DNA from 2 places in the Dorea sp. BIOML-A1 genome. Region 2 is predicted to be linked to the other one. Evidence: riboswitches for the same ligand, from Rfam matches in the RefSeq annotation. Region 2 holds a riboswitch; the other holds the start of a gene.

Region 1 (11,036 bases), on a different contig from region 2:
CATGGTTCCGGAAGATTGTCTGCAGTCAGATTGGAAGAAAGCTGACCTCTCAGGACATGTGGCGCATGGCGGCGGAACCACCAGATGCCAAGTGTGTTAAAGGACTGCACCATATAAGGACCGTTATAGTTTTTCAGGGCTTCCCATGTCTTTTCGCAGATACTGAGAGAAGATTTCGGAATCTTAAGTTCGATCAGAAGCGGCACCTGCCCGTCTACCAGAGAAAGTACCTCAGAAAAAAGAGGGATGGTTTCAGTGGTATCCTGTAACCGGCAGCGCTGCAGTTCTTTTGACGGAAGTACCTCAACTGCTTCCGGGCGTCCGCAGATACGTGACAGATCATCATCGTGAAATACGACAAGTTTTCCGTCGGTTGACAGATGTACATCCAGTTCAATTCCGTATCCGTGTGAGATTGCAGCCCGGAAAGAAGAAAGGGAATTTTCCGGAATTCCCTTTTCAATACAGTGGTATCCGCGGTGTGCGAACATAGTATGGAGAAATGGGCGGATCTGCTGTTTGTGGGACAGCCTCGGCCAGATCAGATAAAAGTAGAACGATGTGAAAAATATAATAATTCCGGCAATTAGTAAACGCATAAAATAACCTCCCTGTGTACAGAATTATTTACAAGGCGTAATAATACGTAACTTCTCTTTTTCCAGATGTACATGGATGTCAGACTGCAGAAAGACCGGCTCGCCGTCGGTATGTACAGGCAGTGCGCAGTCACTGGTGATCGTGACTTCTGTGCAGGTGTCCAGAGTGATTCCACGGAAACGGGTATGCCATCCTTTGAATGCTGTCGGAAGCAGGCAGAGAACCTTAAGCCGTGTCAGTTCTGAGACAGTAATGATATCCAGTCTGTCATCGGTCCCGCTGGCGGCAGGACAGAAGTTGAATCCGCCGCCTTCATATTTCAGATTCATAACTGCTGTAAAATAGACTTTGTGATAGGTTTTTGTTTCACCGGTTTCGGTTGTGACAGTCATTGTGACCGGTTTTAATGTAAGCAGTTTATGAAGTGCAACACCGAGATAGGTAAGTTTCCCAAGTTTCAGACGGTTCAGAAAAGCTTTGAGCGGCGTGACCATTACCTGATGGCAGACTGCGGCATCAAAGCCGATACCGGTACTTACGGCAAAACGCCGGTGTTTATTTTCATAATCCAGTACACCGACATTCATGGCGGTGTAATGCGAAGGAGAAAGAATCTGTTCCAGAGCACTGTGGATGTCCGTCGGAAGTCCCAGACCTCTGGCAAAGTCATTTCCTGAACCAAGCGGGATATATCCCAGTGTTACTTTGTCTAGATATCTGATCCCATCGATTACTTCGTTTAAAGTACCATCTCCTCCGAGGACAACAATCGTATGAGGAGCACCGTCGGAAGTCAGATCATGCACCAGGCGGGTGGCATGATGCTGATATTTCGTAAATAAAACATTGTATGCGATTTCTTTTTCCAGCAAAATTTTTTCAATCTGTTTCCAGAGAAGAATCCCTCTGCCGGATCTGGCATTGGGATTGGCAATAAACGTGTACATACCGTATTCATCCTTTGCTAATTCATAGATTTCAAAATGATCAGAACAATCCGTTCAGATAAGTAGTAAGGGAACGGCGCATATTACCCTCAAAATCAGCATCGCCACTCTTTAAACACCACTCAAATACATTTCCGATTACGATCATACGGATGTCGGTTGTGATATCCTCCAGATCAGCAGGAGGGGAAATGATTCCGGCATCAATTACGCGTTTCAGATAATCGTGAACGGTGATGATCGGATATGGTCTTTCCGTACGGATCAAAGGGTTCAGGGACTGATTCTTAGGTGTATAGTAATTGGCCATAAATTCAACTCCGAGCTCTTCGCAGTAGTGAACATAATTCAAGTAAACCGAGATGATTGCCTCTTTTGTCCCGGCAGCACTGGACGGAAGATCAAGAAGATCAGGATCCATACTCGGCTGTTCTTCAATATAATAAGAAAGAAGATCATCTTTTGTCTTGAAATGATGATAAAAACTTCCATTGGAGACACCGGCTTCTTCGCAGATATTCTTGATCGACAGCTGCTCATAACCCTGCTTTTGCAGGATCCGTTTGGCTGCCTGAAAGATCTTGGCACGTGTTTCCCTGGATTTGAGTTGTTGTTTTGAGAGTCCTTGTATTTCCTGATTCATAAGTAAAAGCCCCTTTAAGTATTTCTGTTTTTCTGATAAGTTCAAGTAGCTTCAGTATAACATAGAGAAAATATATTTTCAAGAAAACAGAGTGAACTCTGTATTATAGACGCCATTGCATACAGTGGGGAATTCAGTTATAATTATCCGCGTAATAAAGAAGTACAAATTCTTTGAATACGGCAAGAAAGGGAAAGACAAAACATATGGATATTAATCAGGTGATTACCGGGGAACTTGGAGTCAAAAGATGGCAGGTCGATGCGGCGGTAAAATTAATCGATGAAGGCAATACGATCCCGTTTATCGCAAGATATAGAAAAGAAGTCACGGGAACATTGGACGATGCTCAGCTGCGAACATTGTATGAGAGACTGGTATATCTGCGCAATCTGGAAGAAAAGAAAGAACAGGTTCTGTCAAGTATAGAGGAACAGGGAAAACTCACCGGAGAATTAAAAAAGCAGATTCTGGCAGCAGAGACGATGGTTGTGGTAGAAGATCTCTACCGTCCGTATCGTCCAAAACGCCGGACACGTGCCATGATCGCAAAGGAAAAAGGACTGGAGCCGCTTGCAGCAGTCATCACGCTTCAAAAAGCAGATAAACCGGTAGAAGTGTATGCAGAAGAATATGTGAATCCGGAAAAAGAAGTGAATTCTGTAAAAGAAGCAATTGATGGAGCAAAGGATATCATTGCTGAGTCAGTATCGGATGAAGCAGATTACAGAATCTGGATCCGTAAAGCAACCGTACAGCACGGGAAAGTAATCTCACAGGCAAAAGACGAAAATGCGGAGTCTGTATACGAGATGTATTATGATTTCGAAGAACCGGTAAACAGACTTGCCGGACACAGAGTGCTTGCATTGAACCGTGGAGAAAAAGAAAAGTTCCTTACGGTGAAGATTGAAGCACCGCAGGACGATATCTTAAGATATCTGGAAAAGAAGATGATCCACAGTGATAATCCGTATACCACACCGATCTTAAAGGAAGCGGCAGAGGACAGCTATAAGCGTCTCATTGCACCTGCGATTGAGCGTGAGATACGAAGTGACCTGACAGAGAAGGCAGAAGACGGGGCAATCAGCGTATTCAAGAAGAATCTGCATCAGCTTCTGATGCAGCCGCCAATCGTAGGACAGACTGTACTTGGATGGGATCCTGCATTCCGTACCGGCTGTAAACTTGCAGTTGTAGATCCGACCGGTAAAGTCATCGGAACAACGGTTATCTATCCGACTGCTCCGACGACACCGAAGAAAATCCAGGCATCCAAAGATTTGCTGAAAAAGATTATTGAAAAATATAACATTACATTGATCTCTGTTGGAAATGGTACCGCATCCAGAGAATCTGAGCAGTTCATTGTAGAATTATTAAAAGAGATTCCGCAGAAAGTGCAGTACGTAATTGTAAATGAAGCAGGAGCTTCCGTATATTCGGCAAGTAAGCTTGCATCGGAAGAATTCCCGAAGTTTGACGTTGGACAGAGAAGTGCGACATCCATTGCAAGAAGACTGCAGGATCCATTGGCAGAACTTGTGAAGATTGATCCGAAATCCATCGGTGTCGGACAGTATCAGCATGATATGAACCAGAAAAAGTTAAGTGAAGCTTTATCCGGTGTTGTGGAAGACTGTGTAAATAAAGTCGGAGTTGACCTGAATACGGCATCGGCACCGCTCCTTTCTTATATTTCCGGAATATCCGGAGCAATTGCTAAGAATATTGTGGCATACAGAGAAGAGAACGGAAGATTCACAGACAGAAAGCAACTTTTGAAAGTTGCAAAACTCGGACCAAAAGCCTTTGAGCAGTGCGCCGGATTCATGAGAATCCAGAATGGTACGAATCCGTTAGACGGAACCAGTGTACATCCGGAGTCCTATGAAGCTGCAGAAAAACTGCTGAAGAAACAGGGATTTTCATTGGAAGACATCAGCGGAGGAAAGCTAACCGGACTTTCCCTCACGATCAAAGACTATGCAAGACTTGCCGGGGAACTGGAGATTGGAGAGATCACCCTCCGGGATATTGTGAAAGAACTGGAAAAACCGGGACGTGACCCGCGTGACGAAATGCCGAAACCGATCTTAAGAACAGATGTCTTAGATATGAAAGACTTAAAGGAAGGCATGATCCTGAAAGGAACCGTAAGAAATGTCATTGACTTTGGCGTGTTTGTAGATATCGGAGTGCACCAGGATGGACTGGTACACATTTCCGAGATCACGGATAAGAAATTCATCAAGCATCCGCTGGAAGTGGTAAGCGTTGGCGATATCGTGGATGTAAAAGTGATGAGCGTGGATCTTAAGAAGAAGAGGATCCAGCTTACGATGAAAGGAATTTCATAATCCGGGAAAGAAAGTACGGAGAGAGGATGGAGCACATGAAAAAAAGTTGGGAAAAAATAATCAAAACCATTCTGGGAGTTCTGGTCGGCAATCTTGTATTGTCGTTTGCTGTGGCAGCGTTTATCGTGCCGAATGGGATCATTATGGGAGGTGCGACTGGTATCGGTCTTACGATCAGCCATTATTTTCAGGTGAACCTATCGATGATTATTTTGGCGATCAATGCGGTGCTGTTCGTTCTCGGTGCAGTATTTTTGGGAAAGAAGTTTGCATTGACAACGATCATCAGTTCCTTTATTTATCCAATATTCCTGTCGATGGCACAGTCCATTCCGGGAATAGACAAAGTGACGGAGAATAATGCTATGCTTGCGGCATTATATGGAGGGGTTCTCCTTGGAATCGGTATCGGACTGGTGGTAAGAGTAGGTGCTTCTACCGGTGGAACCGATATACTGGCACTTGTGTTACACAAATGGTTTCATGTCCCGGTAGCGGTATTCTTGTATATCGTAGATTTTTCGGTGCTGGGATTTCAGATGCTGTTTTCAGATTCGGAACAGATACTGTATGGTATTCTGAATTTGTTTTTAAGTACGGTTGTGCTGAACCGGGTGATGCTTCTTGGAAAGTCACAGATCCAGTTATTTGTAATTTCGGACAAATACAGAGAAATCCGTCAGAAAGTCTTAACGGATATTGATGCCGGAGTGACGATGGTAGACATCGAGACCGGTTATGGAGAGCAGAAGCAGCAGGGCGTATTATGTGTTATCCACAGCAGAAAGCTGTATTCGGTAAAAGAGGCGATTCAGGAGATCGATCCGAAAGCATTTATCACGATCACGCAGATCAATGAGGTAAGAGGACGCGGATTTACAATGGAAAAGCTGCGTTACGACGAATTGAATCTTACGAAAAACTAGACTTTACAGGTATTGTGAGTTAGAATGTTAACAAAGATTGAAGGAAGGACGAGGTATCATTTATGGAGAAATATACTGGCAAATCAATATTTAAAGGAATTGCAATTGGAAAAATATTGTTCTACCAGAAGGGAGAACAGCCTGTAAAACGTGTGAAAATAGAGGATACTGCAGAACAGATCAAACGTTACGAGGATGCACGCGCAAAGGCAGCAGAGCAGTTACAGGGACTGTATGAAAAAGCATTAAAAGAAGTCGGAGAAGCGAATGCTGCTGTATTTGAAGTACATCAGATGATGCTGGAAGATGATGATTATATTGATTCTGTTGTTAATATCATCGAGACACAGCAGGTAAACGCAGAATTTGCCGTTGCTACAACAGGAGATAACTTTGCGAAGATGTTTGCAGAGATGGAAGATGATTATTTCAAAGCGAGAGCAGCAGATGTAAAAGATATCTCGGAACGTATGGTAAATATCTTAAGTGGGAACGAAAGCGGTGGAGCCATCGGTGATGAACCTGTGATCGTTGTGGCAGAAGATCTTGCACCAAGTGAGACGGTCCAGATGGACAAGGAGAAGCTCCTTGCATTCGTAACCAGACTTGGATCTGCAAATTCACATACAGCAATCCTTGCAAGAACGATGAACATCCCGGCACTGATCGAAGTTGATATTAAAGAAGAGTGGAACGGAAAGATGGCGGTTGTAGACGGTTACACAGGAACATTCTACATTGATCCGGATGAAGAAACTTTAAAGAAAATGCAGGAAAAGAAAGAAGAAGACATCAAAGCAAGAGAACTTCTTCAGGAATTAAAAGGAAAAGAAGATATAACGGTAGACGGAAAACATATCAAATTATATGCAAATATCGGCGGTGTAAAAGATGTTACAAGTGTACTGGCCAATGATGCGGCCGGAATCGGTCTGTTCAGAAGTGAATTCTTATATCTGGAAGCGGATAATTATCCGGATGAAGAAGCACAGTTCCAGGCATACAAGACAGTAGCCGAGAACATGGCAGGTAAGAAGGTAATTGTACGTACACTGGATATCGGTGCGGACAAGCAGGTGGATTATTTCAACCTTGATCATGAAGAAAATCCGGCCATGGGATACCGTGCGATCCGTATCTGTCTGGACAGAAGAGATATCTTCCGTACACAGTTGAGGGCACTTCTTCGTGCAAGCGCATATGGTAACATTGGAATTATGTATCCAATGATCATTTCTGTAGATGAAGTGAAAGAGATCAAGAAGATCGTAGAGTCTATCAAAGCAGAACTGACAGAAAAAGGAATCGAGTACGGTGAAGTTGAACAGGGTATTATGATCGAGACACCGGCAGCAGTGATGATCAGCGATCTTCTGGCAGAGGAAGTTGACTTCTTCAGCATCGGAACAAACGACCTGACTCAGTATACACTGGCAATTGACAGACAGAACAGCAAACTTGACAACATTTATGATTCACATCATCCTGCAGTGCTCCGCATGATCCAGAAGACGATCGAAAACGGACACAAAGCAGGATGCTGGGTTGGTATCTGCGGAGAACTTGGAGCAGATATGACTCTGACAGAGACATTCCTTAAGATGGGAATCGATGAATTGTCTGTATCTCCGACATTTGTTCTTCCGATCAGAAAACTGATCCGTGAGATGAGCACAAAATAATAGTTGCATAGACGGATATGCCGTACTATAATATAGGACGAAAGAAGATTCTTCGGGGCAGGGTGTGATTCCCAACCGGCGGTAAAGTCCGCGAACTGGTCATTTGAAGAATTTCTGGTCAGAGATATCTGGACAGATGTTATCAATGTGATGATCAGCCGATCTGGTGAGATTCCGGAACCGACAGTAAAGTCTGGATGAGAGAAGGATGATATGATATTTACAGAATTATCAGAATGATATGATTGCCCCGTTGCCCTTTTGGGTGACGGGGTTTTTGTCTGAAATGTGAATATCGTATGGTTCAAAATAAGAAGTTTCTTCCTTTAGAATATAATTCAATTTAAAGGAGAAAGAAAGATGAGTACAAAAGTAATGACAAGACAAAATGAAAAAAACAGAAACAAAATCAGGACAATGGCACAGATTGGTATGTTATCGGCAATCGCAACAGTATTGATGCTGTTCGAAATTCCGCTTCCGTTCGCTCCGTCCTTCTATGAGATAGATTTCAGCGAAGTACCAATCCTGATTGGAAGCTTTGCAATGGGATCACTCGCCGGAGCGGCAATAGAACTTATCAAGATCTTACTGAACTTTGCAATCAACGGAACTATGACAGCGGGAGTCGGAGAAATCGCAAACTTCCTGATCGGCTGTTCACTGGTTGTGCCGGCCGCATTGATCTACCATAAGAAACATACCAGAACCGGAGCAGTAGCCGGAATGGCAGCGGGAACCGTATTCATGACAGTAGTCGGATGTTTTCTGAATGCCTTCGTATTACTACCGGCATATGCCAAAGCATTCGGTATGCCGATCGACGGCCTGGTTGGAATGGGAACTGCCGTAAACAAACATATCACAGACCTTAAGACTTTCGTGATACTGGCAGTCGGACCATTCAATCTGCTGAAAGGTATACTGGTATCTTTGATCGTGTTCCTGGTTTATAAAAAAATCAGTCCGATATTGAAGATGAATGCGTAATTTGGGATTTCATTTATTAACTGGGGAAGCGGCCTCTCGGTCCTTGAAGGAAACAATAGATAAGGCTTCTTGTTCAGGTTCCATACCATAAGAAACACTAAGAGAGTCAGAATCACCTAAAAGCAAAGGAACTACGCTCAAACTCGGCGTTCGCCTCAAACACGTTCGCTTCGTTCCTTTAACGGTGATTCTGACTCTCTAATTGTTTCTAACGGCATTCCACATTCACAATAATCCTTATCTATTGTTTTCTTCAAGTCGTGACTGGCAGCGGATGCTAATAAATGAAATGCCCGGAAGTGTAACCCGGTGGAGGCCACTACGGTTACGCACTTGTCATTTCATTCGTAAGGCATTTGATACACACGGAATAAAGCTTGGAAAGGTGTTCCAGTGAATGTGAAAGAGGCGTTGGTAATTCTTAAGGGACAAAATTCTGCGTTGGGTTTTCAAAATTTGACTGTCTGAGGCATATGCCGAGTTTCAAATTTTGAAAGCCTGCTTTTAGCAGAATTTTGCCCCTTTAGAATTGACCCGCCGATGGAACCTGAACAGGAACGCCTTTCCAAGCTTTATTCCGGTTCGGGTATCCACAGCCTTTCTGAATTAAATCCCAATTAAATTTATTCCGCCGGGCAGATTTCCACCCAATACCCATCCGGATCATTGATAAAATAGATACCCATCTCCGGGTTTTCAAAACAGACACAATCCATTTCTTTATGGAATGCCAGTGCCGCGTCCATATCATCTGTCTGCATTGCCAGATGAATTTCATTGTCTCCGAGATCGTAAGGTCTGTCCATATCGCGCAGCCATGTGAGCTCTAATTTGTGCGGGGTGGTATCATCTCCCATGAATACCAGCTTGAAGCTTCCGTCGGCAGCTTCTGTCTCTTTTGTAAGCTTAAGTCCAAGTGCTTTTTGGTAGAATTCGATAGACTTGTCAAGATCGGCAACGTTAATGTTATTGTGATAAAATGTGAATTTCATACGTTTTCCTCCATTATTGATAAAAATTAATATATTTAAGCTGTTATCAGAAAGTATATCATGAGTAGCAGAAGAAAAAAAGATGTGTTATACTTAAAGATACTGAATACAGTGATTTCAAAAAATGGAAAGGGAGAGCTTATGATAATAGAGACAAACAGTGAGAAAGAGACTTGGGATCTGGGATTTAGTCTGGGTGAAAAAGCCTGCGCAGGACAGGTGTATACATTGGTGGGAGATCTGGGTGTCGGGAAGACGATATTTACCAAAGGTCTTGCCAAAGGACTGGGGATAGATGAACCGGTCAGCAGTCCTACATTTACCATTGTGCAGATCTATGATGAAGGAAGACTTCCCTTTTATCATTTTGATGTGTACCGAATCGGTGATGTGGAAGAGATGGATGAGATTGGCTATGAAGATTACATTTACGGAGAGGGCGTCAGCCTGATCGAGTGGGCTAATCTGATTGAAGAGATATTACCGGAACATTACACAGAGATTAAGATAGAAAAGGATCTGGAAAAAGGATTCGATTACCGGAGGATTACAATATGCGAATATTAGCATTAGACAGCTCAGGACTGGTCGCCAGTGTAGCTGTAGTAGAAGACGGGGCAGTGGATGACCAGGTCATTGCCGAATATACAGTCAATTATAAGAAGACACATTCACAGACATTACTTCCGATGCTGGACGAGATCGTGAAGATGACAGAACTGGATCTGCATACCGTAGATGCGATAGCGGTAGCCGGAGGGCCGGGATCATTTACGGGACTTCGTATCGGTTCTGCAACGGCCAAGGGACTTGGACTTGCGCTTGAGAAACCACTGATTCATATTCCGACATTGGAGGGACTTGCCTGCAATCTGTGTGGAATTGCAGATGTTGTATGTCCGATTATGGATGCAAGACGCGGGCAGGTGTATGCAGGAATCTATGAATTTGACGGGCAGAAGCTTCACATACTGGAAGACCAGATGGCAGTTCCGATAGAAGAACTGGGAGAAAAGCTGAAAAAGTATTTAAAAGAAGGAAGAAGAGTAACCTTCCTTGGCGACGGGGTCCCTGTGCATAAGACAAAGATCACAGAAGAGATCCTGCCGGGAGAAGCGGTTACATTTGCGCCGGCAAATATGAACCGGCAGAGAGCTGCATCCGTAGGAACACTGGGAATGCAGTATTATAAAGAAGGAAAGATTGAAACTGCGATGGAGCATGAACCGGAGTATCTCCGTGTGTCTCAGGCAGAAAGAGAACGGAAGGAGAGAATGGAGCATGTATAGATTTCAGTGCGATTATACAGAAGGAGCACATCCGGCAATTATGCAGAGGATGATAGAGACGAATATGGAGCAGACCAACGGATATGGGCTGGATCCATACTGCGACAGTGCAAGACAGAAGATTAAGGATCTGTGTGAATGTCAGGATATGGATGTGCATTTCCTGGTAGGAGGAACACAGACCAATACAACGGTGATCAGTGCGGCACTCCGCCCATATCAGGGAGCGGTCGCGGCGGTAAGCGGGCATATCAATGTACATGAGACAGGGGCAATTGAAGCAACCGGACATAAAGTACTGCCGCTTCCAAGTGAAGATGGAAAGATTGCTGCCGCACAAGTAGAAGAGATGTGCCATGCTCACTGGACGGATGGAAGTCAGGAGCATATGGTACAGCCGGGGATGGTATACATTTCCCATCCGACGGAAAACGGAACACTGTATACAAAGAAGGAATTAGCGGATCTGCATGAAGTATGCAGAAAATATGGTATGTTATTGTTTCTTGACGGAGCACGTCTGGGATATGGGCTGATGGCAGAGACAAATGATATCACACTTGCAGATCTTGCAAAGTATACAGATGTATTTTATATCGGTGGA
Region 2 (11,036 bases):
TAAGATTCCGAAGCTTCTTAAAATGCAATGCGGATGAAGAAGAATTGGACCAGCAATTTTTACAACTGCACAAAGAATTATTTGAAAACTTCGATTGCGGCAGATGCCGTAACTGTTGTAAAGAGTATTGTGCGGAACTTACGGCAGATGAAGTGAAGGAAGTGTCAGAGTATCTTAAGATGGAAGAGCCGCAATTTGTTCAGACATATCTGGAAAAAGATGAGACAGAAGGGACTTATTTAACGAAAAATAAACCATGTGATTTTCTTCAAAAGAATGGAGAATGTCTTTTAGAGGAGTGCAAGCCGGATGGCTGTAAGAAGTATCCATATACGGATCAACCGGGACGTTTGGGGAGTTTGTATGGTATGCTTGATGCGATAGCGGTGTGTCCTGTAGCATATGAGATCTGGGAACGGTTAAAGAAAATATATAACTTTCATTGATGATAATGTAAATGGAATGATAAAAAGGTAATTACAACCGGAGGTGAAAATCAATGAACAAAGCAGACAAAGCAGAATCCCTCTTCCGCACAGGCTACAACTGCAGCCAGTCGGTCTATGCAGCATTTGCGGAAGAACTGGGAATAACAGTGGAAGAGGCAGCAAAAAAAGCAAGCCCGTTCGGAGCGGGATTTGGCAAGCTGCGTGAGGTATGTGGTGCCGTGACGGGGATGGTCATGGTAATCGGTGATCTGTACGGATATGACGATCCGAAAGATGCAGCGGGGAAAAAGCAGCTTTATGTACTTGTGCAGAAGCTTTGTGGAGCATTTGAAGAATCGGAAGGAAGTCTAATTTGCCGGGAACTTCTTGGGCTGGAGAAGGGCGAAGATCTGGAAGAGCCTGCGGTCAGAACGGAAGCGTATTATCAGAGCAGACCTTGTGTGAAAGCATGCAGAAGGGCAGCAGAGATTCTGGAAGAGTATGTGAAAGAGCAAAAAAGAAAATGAGCGAATACATTACGACCTACACAGGAAAACATTTTAAACCAACAGAACCAGATCCGGAGTTATTTGACATAGCAGATATTGCACATGCGCTGTCCCTGATATGCAGAGGAAATGGTCATGTGAAGACGTTCTGGTCGGTCGGGGAACATTGCATTTGCTGTGCAAAAGAGGCAAAGGCGAGAGGTCTGTCGGATAGGATGGTGCTTGCATGCCTGCTTCACGATGCAAGTGAGTGTTATATGTCGGATGTTCCGTCGCCTTTTAAGAAGGAACTGCTGGAATATAATGAACACGAAGAACGTATGCTTTCTATGATTTATGAAAAATTTCTCGGTTCGGACCTGACACCGGAAGAGAAGATGCAGTTGAATGCGATTGATAAGGCAATGTTATGGTATGATCTGACGTTTCTTCTGGGAGAGAAACAGGAGAGCGAAGCGCCAAAATTGCATATTGATCTGAGGTATGAGGTCAGAGCATTTGGTGAGGTGGAAGAGGAATACCGGAGGATTTTTGAAGAACAGCTTATAACCGTACAGAATAAAAGAATCTAAAATCGTACGGATAAGATAGAAAAGGAGGAATACATTATGTTACACGAAGTATCTTTTGCGTCCTACAACGGACGTGACCAGGTCCAGGGATGGATCTATGTTCCGGCTTGCAAACCGAAGGGAATTGTCCAGGTGATCCACGGATTTGGTGAACATTCCAGACGTTATCTGCATATGATATCTGCCTTCATGGATGCGGGTTATATCGTGGCAGCAGACGATCATGTAGGACATGGGAAGACAGCAATGGTCAATAATGTGTGGGGCGACTGGGGAGACAAAGGACCGCATACAATGATGGAAGACGAGCATACATTGAAAGGAATCGTGTGTGAAAAATATCCGGATCTGCCATATTTCTTATTCGGACACAGCATGGGATCTTTTATCACAAGAGATTTCATTGCAAAATACGGGGACGAACTGGCCGGGGCAACCATCTGCGGAACAACGGGAATCTTCCGCGGGGCAGAAGAGACGGGAAAGAAATTAAAAGAAGCGATCGATGCAGGACATGGAGAAGAATCCGATCCGTCATATACCGGAGAACTGATGGGATGGATGTGTGAGCGCTGTGGAGAGGTCAGCATCGGAAATGAGTGGATCTGTGCCGATCCGTATGTACAGCGGGATCATGCCGATGATCCGTTTGATGCATTTACCAGACCGACCAGCAACCGTTCGGTATATGATTTCATCCAGATGATGTTACAGATCGAGGGAACAAAGTGGGCCGAAAAAGTGCCGACAGACCTGCCAATCTATAATATTGCGGGAGATCAGGATCCGGTAGGTGAGTATGGTGTCGGTGTATATCAGGTAAGTAACTGGCTGGTACAGACCGGACATAACGTAACAACGAAGCTGTACTCGGGATACCGTCACGAGATACATAATTATGCTGAGATTAAGAACGAAGTCGAAGCGGGTATTATTGCATTCATGGACAAGGCATTATAAAAATGTATTAGGTGCCGGGAGGGATTATAATTCAAAAAAAATAGAGATAAAGGCATAAAAAGTACAATAGCATTTGTGATAACGATTGTCGTGATCAGTGTAGATAAGAAAGACGTAAGGGAAATTTGATTTTCAGGGACTCGGTAGTGTAAATTATTCTGTGTAAACCTCTCAGATTGATGATAAAATCGTAGGTTTATAGAATACTAAAATATAATGTGATGGGCTGAATGGCATCTCTTGCTGTTCAGCCCGTTGTCTATTTAGTAGCATGGATTCTATTGTATGTCAAGGGCACCCGATAAAATCGGGTGTTTATTTACCCTTGATATGTGATTGGAACTATGCTTAGTCGATATCCATCGGCTGGATCCGATCCCCAAAATAGATGCATAACTGATCCAGTGTCAGACCCCAGTCCCAAGCCTTTCCGGTCCATTTTTTTGTGACATCCATCATTGCCAGATAGAGCATCTTGAAAAGGGCATCATCTGTCGGAAAAATAGTCTTGGATTTTGTAACCTTGCGTAGCTGGCGGTTAAAATTTTCGATGGAATTTGTAGTATATATTAATTTACGTATCTCAGATGGATATTTAAAATATGTGGATAATTGTGTCCAGTTATTTCTCCAGGATCCAATGGAAGCAGGGTACTTTTTACCCCATTTTTCTTCCAGATCATCCAGGGCTGTGAGTGCAAGATCCTCTGTATCTGCTTTGTAAACCAGCTTTAAATCTGCCATAAATGGTCTTAGATCTTTGTAAGAAATAAACTTTGTTGAATAACGAATCTGATGTACAATACACCTCTGGATCTCTGCCTGCGGGAATACTGCATGAATCGCATCCCCGAATCCGGTCAATCCATCCACAGATACGATCATGATATCCTCTACACCTCGGTTTTTTATCTCGTTGAGTACGGACAACCAGTATTTTGCACTTTCATTTCCTCCTACCCACATGCCGAGGACCTCACGTTTTCCGTTCAGTTTAACACCTATAGCAACGTAAACTGCCTTTTTTACCGTTCGATTGTCCTCCCGAACATGGAAATGTACCGCATCCATAAAAACAATGGCATATTTTCTTTCCAGCGGCCGGTTTTGCCATTCTTTTGCGATAGGAAGGATTCGATCTGTCATATGTGATATCATTTCTGCTGATGCATCCACACCGTAAACATCTTTGAGATGAGCGGAGATATCTCTTGTCGTCATTCCTTTTGCATACATAGAAAGTACCTGATCTTCAATGTTTGAGATATCTGTCTGATTCTTTTTCACAATCTGCGGTTCAAAATCTCCCTTTCGATCTCGTGGTATATCCAGATCGATCGTTCCCATTGAAGAGGTGACAGTTTTAGGACTATAACCATTACGGCTATCGTCTGTCTCTTTGTTCTTGTAGTCATACTTGGAATATCCAAGGTGATCATCCATTTCAGCTTCTAACATACCTTGCAGCGTTTCGCCTAACAGGTCTTTCAGCATGTCCTGGATATCCTGAGCATCCTTTGGTTGATAGTGTTCCAACAAGCTGTTGATGAACGCTTTGCGTTCTGGATCCATTTTTCTTCTTCGTGCCATAAAAAAATCCTCCTGAATTGATATTTATTTTAACATCAATCCAAGAGGATATATAGCTCTTTTAGAGTTTACACAGAATTAATTACAGTCTCGGGACTCCGGTTTTATTAAACCCGGAGTCCTTTTTTAAGAAGTTCATCGAAAGAGCAAGGTTTTCCCCACAGATATCCCTGACTATAATCAGGATCCATCAGCCGGATCTTTTCCCATTCATCCTCAGTCTCCACACCTTCTATGCAGATTTTTATGTTCAGACGGTGTATCATAGTGCAGAATCGTTTTAAAAGATCATATTCCCTTGCATCTTTTATAGCTTTTGCGGTAAAGGAACGGTCAATTTTAATGATATCCGGACGAAGTTCATTGAGATAATGGAAGTTCGAATAACCGGTTCCGAAATCATCCAGTGCAAGCCGTATGCCGGCTTTTCTTAATTCCTTCAGGAAATGCCGTGCATTGGAATTGTCTTCCAGCAAAGCACTTTCTGTTAATTCCACGATCAATGCTTCCGGAGGAAGTTTGGCATTTTCAAGTTCAGCAGAGATATCCTGTATCACATCAGACTTTTCAATCTGTATCTGTGAGATATTGATGCTGACCTGGAAGTCCGGAATTGTTTCACGGATCTTTTTACATGCCTGTAGAGCTTCCCTTATGATCCAGCGGCCGGCCGGAATGATGAGTCCGCTTTCTTCCAGGATAGGGATAAATTCTGCCGGTGAGATAGTTCCGAACTGTCCGGAAGAAAAACGCATCAAGGTTTCCGCACCAAAAGGCTGTCTGCAGCCTGCTTTCACCAATGGCTGTAAGGCAACAGAGAATCCACGGAAGTCATGTATGACTGCCGCATGAAGGACATCGCTGATATCTTTCAGATGTAAGAACCGTTGATAGTCCTGTTCATTGAAAATGTAATAACGGTTTCTTCCCCGTTTTTTCGCTGTGTTCAATGAAAAATCTGTCCGCTTCATCATTTCATCATATTCGCTTTCCAGAAGATTATAAAATGGGAGAATCCCACCGGAAATCGTAAAGATTGCCGTATAATGATTCTTTTTAATAAACTGGTTGATGTTTTCCCTGATTTTATTGTAAAGGTGTACTGCTGTCTGCTTATCGTCAGAAGTAATATCCACGATGATAAATTCATCAGAGGATAATTTGTATACCTGCTGTTCCTCTGAAATACAGTGCGAAATACACTCTGCAGTTTTCCGGAGAATATAATCACCATAATCCCATCCGAATTTTTCATTGATCGATTTGAAATTATCGATACCAAGGCGTAACAGAAATCCATTTTCCAGAGGAGTCTCTTGGGTCTTCAGGTATTCAATCAGACCATTCTCGCCGAAAAGACCACTGATATTATCTGCTTTTTGCTTTTCGCCGATCTCATTAATACATCCAACCATGTAGAGCGGCTTCTGATGATCATCCCGTACAAGATATCCGCGGCAGTTGATCCAGACCGGATTCCCGTTCAGATCCAGCCAGCGATATTCCATATTATGGATACAACGGTTGGTAGTAAGCAGATCACGGAATTCGGCAGTCAGCAGCGGATAATCCTCGGCATATACAAAGTCCCGGTGTGTTTCCATAACATTATAAAAAGCATTTTGAGGAACGCAGAAACGTTCCAGTGACTGTGGCGCAATATAGTAAAAGTCGGTCCGGAAATCAACAAAGTACAGATAGTCATCGGTACTTGGACTGAGCAAGTCAATGATCCCGCATAATTCCGTCGGTGAAATATGCTGGTATTTTTTCTCCTGCGTGATCAGTTCATCCGTGATCCCTTGTGCACGAGATTGCTTTCCGGAAGAAAGCATCGGATGAGAAGAAGCGGAATGTGATATTTTTTTTCTTCGTTTTTCACGGTAAAGCATAGTATCACTGCGTCTTACGATATCTTTAAAATCCATATCGGTGTCAGGCTGATAATAGGCATATCCGGAGGAGACGCTGAGAGAATAGGAAAGATCCTGATCCTTTTCATTTAGAAGCAGCTCCAGTTTATGGATCTTATCGGCAATCAGCTCTTTTTCATCTTTATGGAAAATATAAGCAAATTCGTCTCCACCGATTCGGAAACAATTTTGTTCCGATGGAAAAGCCTGGCGGATACACTGATAGCAAAGCTTTAAGGCTTCATCTCCCTTTTCGTGGCCAAAGTTATCATTAATTTCCTTCAGATTATCAAGGTCTAATAAGACAACTCCGGTTGTATGTAATTCCAGCTCCTGCTCGTCCAGATAACGGATCATATTTTCATAGGCATTCCGGTTCATGGCTTCGGTGAGCATATCTATATTTGCCAGTTTCTGGAAGTAGATCAGTTTTTGCTTCTGGATACACTGTTCATAATACTGCGATACCTGAATCCAGATCAGCATAAGGATAAACAGCAGGGTCCCAAGCGGAAGGAATATAGATGTCTGCTGGAATCTGCGGATATAATAAACCAATAGTTCCGATAAGGAAAAACACATAATGAGGTACATTGGATATCTGAACTTTCTGGCAAGTTCGTTTCCAAGCTGTTTTGCCTCGTAATGGATCAGTCCGATCGTATATGCTGCATTCACAAACATGATCAGATGCGTGATCGGAAGAATCAGGAAGATATCGACAATTCCCATACACTGAAGAAGGACGGCTGCGCCCATATTGATCAGATAAGAAACAGACAGGAACAGGGCACCTTTTTGGAATTTACTTTTGCAAATATCATACAAAAGGAAATTAAACGGAACAGGAAAGAGATAAAATGTAAAGAAGTCAATAAAATACAGTGTTCTTCCATCCGGGACTAAAAATTGCAGGAAACCGCATTGATTCAGGGACCATAAGGCAATCAACAGGGAGAAGATTCCAAGATTCAGGAATATTTTAGATGTTTCTTCGGAAAAATCCTCCTGTTTCTTACGAATCACTGCAATATACAATACCAGAGAGAGAAATCCAAAAAATAAAACACCGCAACTGAGGATCAGTATTCCTAGACTCTGGCTGAGAATCTTCAGAATACAATCGCCCCTCGTACCCAGAAAAAGATGCACCGGGGTTCCGTAATAACCCTGATATACAGGAATGATTTTGACGGTCAGTTTCTTGGCGTCACTGTTTGCCGGAATGTCTACAATATGCCAGCAGAAGCCGGGTGATTTCATGAATTTGGGTGTGTGTTTTTCATTTCCGTATTGATAAATAAGTTTCCCATCAAGCCAGACTTCTGCATTGGTATGAGTAGTCTGAAAAAGAATCGCTTTTTGCGAGTGGAATTCATCGGACAGGATCACAGATTCTGTTTTCGCACCGTCAGTTTTAAAACTTGTTGTTTTCAGTGAGGTGGTGTTATCAAAAGGCAGTTCGTTCCGAACAGTATCCTGTCTGAATATCCAGATGGAAAAGATAACGGCAAATAAGACAGATGCGATCAACGAGAGCCATATTTTTTTCTCTATTTTCATAATTTGATTTCCTTTAGATTCTACGTATTCTCAGGTGACAATAATCTATACGTATAGAATAACAAAATTGGCAGATGAAATCAATGTGAAAAGGAGCTTGCTATTTCCAAACTTTTGCTTTACAAATGATATATAAAGTATTATGATAAAAAAAAACGAAATCTTCAGGGCAGGGTGTGATTCCCTACCGGCGGTAAAGCCCGCGGGCCGAGAGGCATGATCCGGTGTGATTCCGGAGCCGACAGTATAGTCTGGATGAGAGAAGATGATGGTACAGTTATTTTAATAGATGAATGTAGTGTCTGAGCTCTGAGATGGTGATCCATTTCAGAGCTTTTTTGGTTAACAGATCATTTGTCAGTTACATGTAACAGATCATTTCCCCTGTAGGTATCCTGCAGGGGTTTTTGTATAACTAAGAAAGAAGGAAGAAAAATGACGGATCAGGAATACATGCTCCGGGCAATTCAGCTTGCAAAAAAGGGAGAAGGATGGACGAATCCGAATCCGATGGTAGGTGCGGTGATCGTAAAAGACGGCCGGATCATCGGGGAAGGTTATCATAAAAAATGCGGAGAACTTCATGCAGAGCGCAATGCAATCGCATCGCTTACAGAATCGGCAGAGGGTGCGACAATCTATGTTACGCTGGAACCATGCTGTCATTATGGCAAGACACCGCCGTGTACGGAAGCGATCATAGAACAGAAGATTAAAAAAGTGGTGATTGGTTCCAGGGATCCGAATCCAAAGGTGGCAGGAAAAGGTGCACAGATATTGCGTGAATCGGGAATTACAGTAGTTCAGGATTTTATGCGGGAAGAATGTGACCGTCTGAACCCGGTGTTCTTCCATTATATTACGACGAAGACACCGTATGTAGTGATGAAATATGCTATGACACTGGATGGGAAAATTGCGACAAAGACGGGTGCATCGAAGTGGATCACAGGAGAACCGGCCCGACAGGAAGTGCAGCATATGCGGCACCGGTATATGGGTATTATGGCCGGTATCGGGACTGTACTTGCGGATGATCCGATGTTGAATGTCCGGGTAGAAGGATGGAAAAGTCCGGTCAGAATAGTATGCGACAGCAGTCTTAGGATACCGCTTGACAGCCAGATCGTAAGAAGTGCAAAAGAGTACCGGACAATTGTGGCTTATGCAGGACGGGAAGGGAACGAAGAAATAACAGAAAAAATAGAACGGTTACATGCGAAAGGCGTGGATACTGTCTGCTGTCCGGATGAAAAAGGTCAGATAGACCTTAAAAAGCTGATGACATATCTTGGAAATGAGGGCATTGACAGCATTCTGCTGGAAGGCGGGGGCACGCTGAACGACAGTGCACTGCGGGCAGGAATTGTAAAAGAGGTACACTGTTTTATCGCACCAAAATTATTTGGCGGAAAGAACAGTAAGACACCGGTGCAAGGAATCGGCATCGGACTTCCATCAGAAGCATTGAAACTGAAGTGTACGGATATCTGCCGGATCGGTGAAGACATCAGGATAATCTGTCAGGTATGTGAAAAAGAACAGGAGGGGCCATGTTTACAGGAATCGTAGAAGAGAAAGGATCGGTCCGCTATATGCAGCTGACCGGAGAGTCGGGAGTTCTGGCAGTCAAGGCGAAGAAGGTATTGGAAAGAACGAAGATCGGTGACAGTATCGCAGTCAATGGAGTGTGTCTGACAGTTACATCACTTCAGCCGGATGGATTTACTGCAGATGTGATGGCAGAGACCATCAGGAGAAGCAGTCTGGGAAGTTGTAAAGTCGGAAGTCAGGTGAATCTGGAACGGGCAATGGCTGCAGACGGAAGATTTGGAGGACATATCGTAAGCGGTCATATTGACGGAACCGGTGTGATCCGGTCTCTGACCCGAGAGGAGAATGCCATCTGGGTATCTATTGGAACATCGCCGCAGATATTACATCTGATCGTAGAAAAAGGCTCTATCTGTATAGATGGCATCAGCCTGACGGTGGCAAAAGTAGAGGAAGAGGGATTTCAGGTATCGGTTATCCCGCATACAGGAGAAGAAACGACGCTTTTGGAAAAAGTGCCGGGCGATTCGGTGAATCTGGAGAATGATGTGATCGGAAAATACGTAGAAAGGCTGTTAGGCCTTGGAAAGAGTGAAGAAGAGAAAAAAGAATCCGGAATTACGATGGAATTTTTGCAGGAATTCGGATTTTAGAACAGGAGGATAAATAGAATGTCACAAAACAATCAGTACAATACAATCGAAGAGGCACTAAGGGATCTGAGGGAAGGAAAGGTTATTCTGGTTACAGATGATCCGGACAGAGAGAACGAAGGGGATCTGGTATGTGCAGCAGAGTTTGCAACACAGGAGAATATCAATTTTATGGCGACTTATGCGAAAGGGCTTATCTGTACCCCGATGAGTGCGGAAATTGCAGCAAGGCTTAATTTTCCACCGATGGTTGCGGAGAATACCGATAATCACAGCACAGCATTTACCGTTGCAGTGGACCATGTTGATACGACGACAGGTATTTCGGCAGCAGAACGTTCCTATACAATCATGAAATGTGTGGATGAAGATGCGAAGCCGGAAGATTTCAGAAGACCGGGACATGTATTTCCACTCATTGCCAGAAAAGGCGGAGTCCTGGTGCGGAACGGACACACAGAGGCAACGACTGATCTGGTGAGACTGGCTGGATTGAAGGAATGCGGCGTGTGTTGTGAGATTATGAAAGAAGATGGCACAATGATGCGTACACCACAGTTGTGGGAACTTGCAAAAGAGCATAATCTTACATTTATTACGATCCGTGATCTTCAGGATTACATGAGAATCCATGAAAAACATGTAAAAGAAGAGGCGGTTGCAGACCTTCCGACGCAGTATGGAGATTTCAGACTTCACGGATATATCAATGATATTACAGGAGAACACCATCTTGCACTGGTAAAAGGTGATATCGGAGACGGTGAAGATGTACTTTGCAGGGTACATTCGGAGTGCCTGACAGGTGATGCATTTGGCTCGCTTAGATGTGACTGTGGTCTGCAGCTTCAGACAGCGATGCGTCAGGTAGAAGCAGAAGGCAGAGGGATCATTCTTTACATGAGGCAGGAAGGCAGAGGAATCGGGCTGCTCAATAAGATCAAGGCATATGCACTGCAGGAGCAGGGATATGATACGGTAGAGGCCAATGTAAAGTTGGGATTTGCACCGGATCTCAGAGAGTACTGGATCGGAGCGCAGATATTATCGGATCTCGGAGTGAAATCATTGAGACTTCTGACCAATAATCCGGACAAAGTCTATGGACTTGGTGGGTTTGGACTGAAGATCAATGAAAGAGTACCGCTGGAGATCCCACCCCAGAAGTATGATCTGAAATATATGAAGACAAAACAGGAAAAGATGGGACACATTTTCAAAGAAATAGAATTATAAAAAGATTTAATGAATAACAGGAGGAAGAAATCATGAGACAGATCAATTTAGTAGAAGG

Evidence for each region. A riboswitch is a leader RNA that binds a small molecule or an ion and turns the genes downstream of it on or off. The one in region 2 is predicted to bind FMN.
Region 1: another riboswitch for FMN. It lies ahead of GT508_RS05320 (ECF transporter S component); the one in region 2 lies ahead of ribD (bifunctional diaminohydroxyphosphoribosylaminopyrimidine deaminase/5-amino-6-(5-phosphoribosylamino)uracil reductase RibD).

The regions. Positions count from the first base shown of each region.
Region 1 is NZ_WWSA01000008.1:75,968-87,003, forward strand. It holds gene GT508_RS05290 (glycerophosphodiester phosphodiesterase) at 1-599, opposite strand, end outside; gene GT508_RS05295 (diacylglycerol/lipid kinase family protein) at 624-1,547, opposite strand; gene GT508_RS05300 (TetR/AcrR family transcriptional regulator) at 1,588-2,190, opposite strand; gene GT508_RS05305 (Tex family protein) at 2,397-4,553, shown strand; gene GT508_RS05310 (YitT family protein) at 4,589-5,479, shown strand; gene ptsP (phosphoenolpyruvate--protein phosphotransferase) at 5,542-7,161, shown strand; FMN riboswitch at 7,206-7,374, shown strand; gene GT508_RS05320 (ECF transporter S component) at 7,522-8,151, shown strand; gene GT508_RS05325 (VOC family protein) at 8,775-9,143, opposite strand; gene tsaE (tRNA (adenosine(37)-N6)-threonylcarbamoyltransferase complex ATPase subunit type 1 TsaE) at 9,285-9,710, shown strand; gene tsaB (tRNA (adenosine(37)-N6)-threonylcarbamoyltransferase complex dimerization subunit type 1 TsaB) at 9,698-10,432, shown strand; gene GT508_RS05340 (threonine aldolase family protein) at 10,425-11,036, shown strand, end outside.
Region 2 is NZ_WWSA01000026.1:42,594-53,629, forward strand. It holds gene GT508_RS10520 (YkgJ family cysteine cluster protein) at 1-446, shown strand, start outside; gene GT508_RS10525 (C-GCAxxG-C-C family protein) at 500-955, shown strand; gene GT508_RS10530 (hypothetical protein) at 952-1,509, shown strand; gene GT508_RS10535 (alpha/beta fold hydrolase) at 1,546-2,469, shown strand; gene GT508_RS10540 (IS256 family transposase) at 2,818-4,041, opposite strand; gene GT508_RS10545 (EAL domain-containing protein) at 4,167-7,535, opposite strand; FMN riboswitch at 7,692-7,806, shown strand; gene ribD (bifunctional diaminohydroxyphosphoribosylaminopyrimidine deaminase/5-amino-6-(5-phosphoribosylamino)uracil reductase RibD) at 7,971-9,107, shown strand; gene ribE (riboflavin synthase) at 9,089-9,742, shown strand; gene GT508_RS10560 (bifunctional 3,4-dihydroxy-2-butanone-4-phosphate synthase/GTP cyclohydrolase II) at 9,761-10,978, shown strand; gene ribH (6,7-dimethyl-8-ribityllumazine synthase) at 11,011-11,036, shown strand, end outside.